Regions from separate parts of the Arthrobacter sp. P4_H3 genome, predicted to be linked through region 3. Evidence: predicted binding sites of a transcription regulator. Region 3 holds the regulator's gene; each other region holds the start of a gene.
The links. The regulator HrcA, encoded in region 3, represses chaperone genes, less so after heat shock. The targets are predictions, from matches to a motif close to TTNGCACTCGNNNNNNNCGAGTGCNAA.
Positions count from the first base shown of each region.

Region 1: the regulator HrcA is predicted to act here: its motif matches at 1,166-1,192, upstream of AC1DRE_RS09530 (Hsp20/alpha crystallin family protein).
Region 2: the regulator HrcA is predicted to act here: its motif matches at 1,526-1,552, upstream of AC1DRE_RS13485 (FmdB family zinc ribbon protein).

Region 1 covers NZ_JBFUKK010000005.1:297,079-299,336, reverse strand. Annotated here, with positions in the region: gene AC1DRE_RS09535 (hypothetical protein) at 90-734, opposite strand; gene AC1DRE_RS09530 (Hsp20/alpha crystallin family protein) at 1,371-1,844, shown strand; gene AC1DRE_RS09525 (glucose 1-dehydrogenase) at 1,948-2,258, shown strand, end outside.
Region 2 covers NZ_JBFUKK010000009.1:56,211-58,468, reverse strand. Annotated here, with positions in the region: gene AC1DRE_RS13495 (AAA family ATPase) at 1-305, shown strand, start outside; gene cpaB (Flp pilus assembly protein CpaB) at 344-1,072, opposite strand; gene AC1DRE_RS13485 (FmdB family zinc ribbon protein) at 1,187-1,438, opposite strand; gene AC1DRE_RS13480 (5-formyltetrahydrofolate cyclo-ligase) at 1,578-2,174, opposite strand.
Region 3 covers NZ_JBFUKK010000001.1:309,989-312,246, forward strand. Annotated here, with positions in the region: gene dnaJ (molecular chaperone DnaJ) at 1-486, opposite strand, end outside; gene hrcA (heat-inducible transcriptional repressor HrcA) at 581-1,594, opposite strand; gene AC1DRE_RS01475 (DUF3097 domain-containing protein) at 1,828-2,258, shown strand, end outside.

The sequences.
Region 1 (2,258 bases), on a different contig from region 3:
TGTACTCAGGAAAGCGGCCATCACGCGCCGCGAACAGCGTGCGATGGCCGCCGGCTGGAAGGGCCGAACGCGCCCTGGCAAACGTGGATTTACCGGTGGTTGTGGTCGTCATCCTTGGCGCGGTCCAGCAGCTTGCAGATGTCCTTCGCGTCCCGGATGCTGTTGTGCGTGACCTCGCCGGAGACGATCTCCATCTGGTCGGCGGCGGCGTAGACAACGTTGCCTGCCAACCGTCCGCGTTCGAAGTAGAAGGCCTTCGGCAGCCCGGCGTCCTCAAAGGCCTTCTCGTCAGCGGCTCCCATAGCGAACACCAGGCTGGGACCCCGTGCGGAGAGGTGGGCGCTCAGGCCGTCCGCTGCGAGCCTCTGGGTGAAGGGTCCGGAGACGTCCAACTCGTCGATCGTGGCGCCGTCGGAAACGCGGGTGAGGTCAATGGTGGCGTCGCCCCGGAACCTGATCACCAGGGTCCCGTCGTCCTTCTTCTCGCCCTTGTACTTCACCTCGCGCTCGTCGCCGGCTTCCACCTTGATGGTGGTGTCGCAGGCCTCGAACTCGTAGGGCTCGTAGTACGAGTCGGGAACCGAGACGTACTTTCCGTCAGTGTCCTGCGGGGGCCACGGCCCTGCAGCCCCGCCTCCGCCGTCGGATCCGGCGGACGCCGGAGCGGAAATTCCCGTAAGCAATGCCAGCGCCAGGGCGGCGGGCAGGCACAGATACCTCATTTTTCGGTTCATGGCAGCACTCCTGAAGATGGCAGGAGGGGACGCAACGGGGCCTGACCTGCCAATGTTTATAAACATCAAATGCCAGCTAGGCGACGAGACCAGTTGTGATGCGGTGATGTTGCGGGTGATGTTGCGGCCGCTGTGTTCAGGCCGACAATACGTTCAAGCTAGCGCCGCCGTCGCCGGGGTGTCAACGGTTAATCGGACGCCGGCGTACGCCACATCCGGACACGGAAGAGGACGGCGAATACGCCTCGAAACGGGGCGAGTAAACAGGGCGAGCAAATGCGGGGTTTTGCGGACGCCAATGCCCTGCGTGTCACCGTCGTCGTGGGCATTGGCATCCGCTACGGTCGCCGGCTTAGTGCTGATCGGCTGGCGGCCGGTATCCCTAGCGTAGGAAAATCGCTGCCGGCCAGCACGAGTATTTGCTACCTGTTTTGGGACGCAAGTGCAGCCAGTGGTGGCCCTCGGTACGGTGCTCCCAGCCCGCGGAATCGGCGGTTTGATCCGGGAGAGCGAGCCTCTTACTTCGGTCCGCGACGAGGGGTCTTTGGTCTCTGTTAGTTGTTTTCCGGCGGGTATGTACTGAAAGAACACCGGCCACTCTTCTGGCCTTTCCCTGTCCATAGTTTGGAGAAAGCCATGTCTGATTTGTTCAAATGGTCCCCGCGTGCGGCTTCCCGATGGACCTCTCCGTTCGACACGCTGCTGAGGTCCCCTCTGGAGCTGATGGACTCCCTGGACCGCATGTTTGAATCCACCACGGCAGCTGCCCCGATCCGCGTCGAGGAGTTCGTCGACGGCAAGACCCTGGTGGTGCGGGCCGAGATGCCGGGGGTCGATCCCGACAAAGACGTGGAAATCACCCTCACCGACGGCTTTCTGCACATCCATGCCGAACGCCAGGAGAAGGAAGAGCACAAGGACAAGGACCGTTACCGGTCCGAGTTCCGCTACGGATCCTTCAGCCGCCGCATCCCCTTGCCCGAAGGCGTGAAGGAAGAGGACATCAAAGCCTCCTACACCGACGGTGTCCTGGAAGTCCGCACACCCCTGCCGGACGAGGCCGCAGCCCAGACCGGGGCCCCGAAGAAGCTCCCGATCAGCCGCGGCTAGCGGGGGCCCACGCCCCGGCCGTCCGGCCGCCCCGGCCGTCCTGACTGAGCACGCGAGACGGACATCCTGACATCTAAAGGCCTCATCACCGAAGGAGCATCACGTGGAACGAGTCATCGACAAAGTAGCGCTGGTCAGCGGGGGTGCACGCGGAATTGGAGCTGCGATCGCATCGCGGCTCCATGGTGAAGGGGCAAAGGTCGTCCTGGGCGACATCCTGGACGAAGAGGGAAAGGAAGCCGCGGAGCGCATCGGCTCTGGCGCGCTTTATGTCCACCTCGATGTGACCAGCCCCCAGGACTGGGAGGCTGCGGTGAGCGCCGCCGTCGAGACGTTCGGAGGCCTGAACATCCTGGTGAACAATGCCGGCATTGTGAACTTCGCCTCCATCGAGGATTACACCTTGGAGCAATG
Region 2 (2,258 bases), on a different contig from region 3:
CGGTACCCTTGGAACAGGGCGGCGCTGCCGGGGATGAGCCCATCAGTGCCGGACCCGGTTCAGTGGAGTACAGCAAGGAAGACGGCATGGACACGAACAGCAGTGAAGCAGGCAACCAGGGCGGCGTCCGCGGCTCGAGTGCCGATGGGGCCAACCGGAGCCGCCAGACCGCGGATGCCGTGGTGCCGGCCGGAGTGCTGCCGAACAAGGCCGCTGAGGACGATCCGAAGCGCTGGGGCGATCACGCCTCGGATTACGACCATGATGCATGGCTTCAGGAGCAGAAACCGCCGCACTGGGGCTGACGGGCGTGCTCCTCGGGAGCGGGCCGGCCGTTGACCGGTTAGCCCGGCGCTCCCACGAGCACGAAGAAGAGTTTGCCCTGGGTTGAGGCGCCGGCAAGTCGGCGGGCCTGGTCGGGATTCGCGGCGACCACCATGAGCCCCTCGGTTTCTGCCGTGCCCAGCCACTGGCCGGTCTGTCCGCCCTGTCCGGAGGTCCACAGGACCGGGACAGCGGCCGCCAGCACCTCCGATTCCGCCGCCTGGCCGTAGTCGGTGCCGTTGGTCATGACGATGTTGACCAGCTGGCCGGGTGCCACCAACTGGATGGACGACGGATCGGCCATCCTCAGGGGCACCGCCGCCGAGCCGGGTGCGGTGCCCGTCAGCAGCCCGGGTCCCAGTATCTGGGTGTCGGAGATCAGCTGGCCTTTTCGCAGCGGGGTTGCGAGCTGTTTGCCCTGGATCGCGGCGGTGTCAGTGAAGGCGCCGGCGGGAATCATCCCGGGCGGTACCCTGACGGCCACCACCTCATTGCCGGAGAGGGTTGCTCCGGCAGGAAGGTCCCTGGCTGAGGCCATGGCGGTCACTGTCTGGGCGGGTGCCGGTGTCAGTTGCTGGACGGCGATGCCGGCGGCGGCGCACAGCAGGAGCGCGACGGCGAGCCTGCGGTTGCGGTTGAGCCCGGCAGCGAGGCGACGCCTGGCAGATGGTCCCGGGCGGCCAGGGCGTCCTGACCGAAAGCCGTGCCGGCGCGACGAAAATCCGTTGGTGCGGAGCGTGGATGGCATACCGACACGCTAGAAGGGTCCGCGTGCTGCGGACAGCCTGATGAAGTCCTATGTGGACAACCCGTTGTTGCGGTCGGGGCCGGTGGGTTGCGGCAGGGGAGTCGGGCGGTTCCGTCAGCTGGCGGCTGCGGCTGCGGCGGCCGGTGCGGGAGCCGCCGCCGGGGCGGGTGAGACGCTACTGCCCTTGGTGTCACGGGAGTCGGTCCGGTAAAAGCCTGAGCCCTTGAAAACGACGCCGACGCTGTTGAACTTCTTGCGGAGCGTCCCCTCGCACTCGGGGCAGGACGTGAGGGAGCTGTCGGTGAACGACTGCACGATCTCGAAGGCGTGGCTGCAGTCCTTGCAGGCATATGCATACGTGGGCACTGGAAATCCTCCTCTGGGACAAACGAACAGGTCCCGTGCTGCCTGGCGCGGTTCACTGCCGATATTTCCATCGGCGTGTTCCGTCCCTTAGCAGTCGCAGGGCCTGAGTGCCAATTCTATCATCAGCGGCAGGGGAGCATTACATCAGCTGTGTGAGGCCTGACGGGGTGACTGCAACCGGAACGCGGCGGTCATAGGACTCTGCGGCGATGCTGCCGGCCTGAAGGACCTCGCTGTCGTAGACCACAGCTGCCGCGGGCACCGGCAGTCCCTCTGCCTCGAGCCCCGCCAGGAACTTGTCGTAGTAGCCGCCGCCCTGGCCGATCCTGTTACCCGACAGGTCCACGGCGGTGGCGGGGACGAAGATCCCGGCCACGTCGCGCATGACCTCAATGCCGTGCTGCTCTCCGACGGGTTCCTCGATGGGTGCGTAACTGCTGCGCACAAATTCGGTGGCCGGAGTCCAGTAAACCCAGGTAAGGGTGAGCGACGGCCCGCAGACCGGCAACAGCACCCTGTGCCCGGTCCCGTGAAGCGCGGCGATGAGCGGGAGGGTCGGAGGTTCGAATCCCACTCCCAGGTACGCGGCAAAAGTGCTGCGCTCACCTGCCGCAACCATGGTGGCCCATTGGAGTCCGTGGCGGGCGATGCCGGCGCCGGCGGCTTCCAGCCCGGCGGCGGAGGCAGCGGCACGTTCTGTTCTGTGGGCGGAGCGGATCTCTTCTTTCGATGGCATCAGCGGCTGTCCTTCCATGCCCGGAGGCCTCAGTGCGGGGCGAAACCGGGCGGTCCGTGCAATTACCCAATGTTTGGTCCCTGA
Region 3 (2,258 bases):
GCCGCAGATGTCGCAGCGCTCGGGGTGGCTTCCGGGCTGGCAGCAGGAACCCTCGCAGGTGGGGCACGTTACGGCTGTGTCCACCTCAAGCTTCTTGTTGACGCCGAAGACGGCGTCGCGAAGGTCGATGCGGACGCTGATGAGGGCGTCCTGGCCGCGGCGGACGCGCGAAGCGGGCCCGGCTGAGCCGCCCGCTCCGAAGAACGTGTCGAAGATGTCCTGGAAGGCGAAGCCCTGGCCCGAGTAGCCGGCACCGCCGAAGCCGTTGTCCGTGCCGTTCTCGTTGCCGGTGGTGTCGTAGACACGGCGTTTCTGCGGGTCGGACAGCACTTCATAGGCGTGCGTGACAGCCTTGAAGCGGTCCGAGGCATCCTCGCCGGGGTTAACGTCCGGGTGCAGGGTTCGCGCAAGCTTTCGGTAGGCTTTCTTGATCTCTTCGCCCGTCGCTTCGGGTGAGACTCCAAGAACGTCGTAGTGGCTGCTCAAAGTTCGTATCTCTTCCTGGTTGTACTGCCTGTGATGCTGCTGCCGCACCCCGCAAGCCGGGACACGGAGGCCTGGTTGGCTGATGAAGGACCGGTCAAGGTCCGAGGATCCTGGAAAGGTAGCGTGCCACGGCCCGGACCGCGGCCATGGTGGTGGGATAGTCCATCCGGGTGGGGCCAAGGACGCCAACCTTGGCACTGGAGCCGGGGCCGTAGCCAGTAGCCACCACCGAGGCTTCGGCGAGTCCGTCGTACGGATTCTCGCGGCCGATGCTGACGGTGACGCCACGGGGGTCCTCCGCCATTTCGCTGAGCAGGCGGAGCATGACCACCTGTTCTTCGAGTGCCTCGAGGACCGGGCCGATGCTCAGCGGGAAGTCAACATTGGATCGTGCGAGGTTGGCGGTTCCGGCCATGACCATCCGCTCCTCGCGGGTGCTGCTGGCCAGGGCGTCCAGGCCTCGCGCCAGCGCCTGGGCGGCATGCCGGCGTGACGGTTCACACGCGGCGACGACGGCGGGCAGCGCCTGCGGGAGAAGGCTCAGCGGTGTGCCGGAAAGGCTCTTCAGGAACCGTGTGCGAAGACCCCCGAGCTCGTCATCGCCGAGGTCCTGCCCGACGTCAATGACGCGCTGTTCGACTTTTCCGGTGTCCGCAATCAGCACGATCAGGACCTGCCGCGGTGCCAGCAGCACGAACTCGATGTGCCGCACCATGGCACGGCTAAGGTGTGGATACTGCACCACCGCCACCTGGTTGGTCAGCTGCGACAGCAGCCGCACGGTGCGTTCCAGGACATCGTCCAGGTCGTCCGACCCTTCCAGCAGCGTCTGGATGGCCCGGCGTTCGGCCTGCGACAGCGGCTTGACCGCGGAGATCTGGTCAACGAAGAGCCGGTAGCCCTTGTCCGTGGGGATGCGGCCGGCACTGGTATGCGGCGCCGTGATCAGGCCCTCGTCCTCCAGCGCTGCCATGTCGTTGCGGATGGTGGCACTGGAGACACCCAGATGGTGCCTTTCCACCAGCGCCTTGGAGCCAACAGGTTCGCGGGAATGGACGTAGTCCTCCACGATGGCGCGCAGTACTTCAAGCTTGCGTGGTTCGCTCATTCTCCACCTCCGATCGGCTTTCGCGTGCCATGGGCCCGGCATTGCGCCAGGCGCATATCCCGTCACCAGTTAGCACTCGTCATGTCTAAGTGCTAACCAGTCTAATATGAGTCGCCGCGTTGTTAGCATTGGTACCGCTCCGGGCGAAACTCCGGCGCGGAACCGGACGTGCGGATAAATGAACCCACGGCCGCCCTGGTTCCCTCCTCCTAGTGCAAGGCAGTGTGTATCGGATGTCGTACCAGAACTGGGGCCCGCAGGACATCACGGCTCCCCGGAAATCCGAGCTTCCCGAAGTTCCGGTTGAACGCGGCATGGTGCTTGAAGACGTGCAGTCCGGCTGGGTGGGCGCTGTCACCAGGGTGGAGAAGTCGGGCGGCATGCATGTTGTGGCACTGGAGGACCGGCGCGGCAAGTCGCGCACCTTCCGCCTCGGCTACGGGTTCCTCCTGGAGGGCCTGCCTATCCGGCTGATGCCGCCTGCTCCCCGCGCGCAGGCAGCCCCCGCCGGATCCAACCGGACGGCCTCCGGGTCGGTGCGGGTGGCCGGCCAGCGCGCGCAGGTGGCCAAGGCAAGCCGCATCTGGGTGGAAGGCAAGCACGATGCCGAACTCGTGGAAAAGGTCTGGGGTGACGACCTCCGTGTGGAGGGCATCGTCGTCGA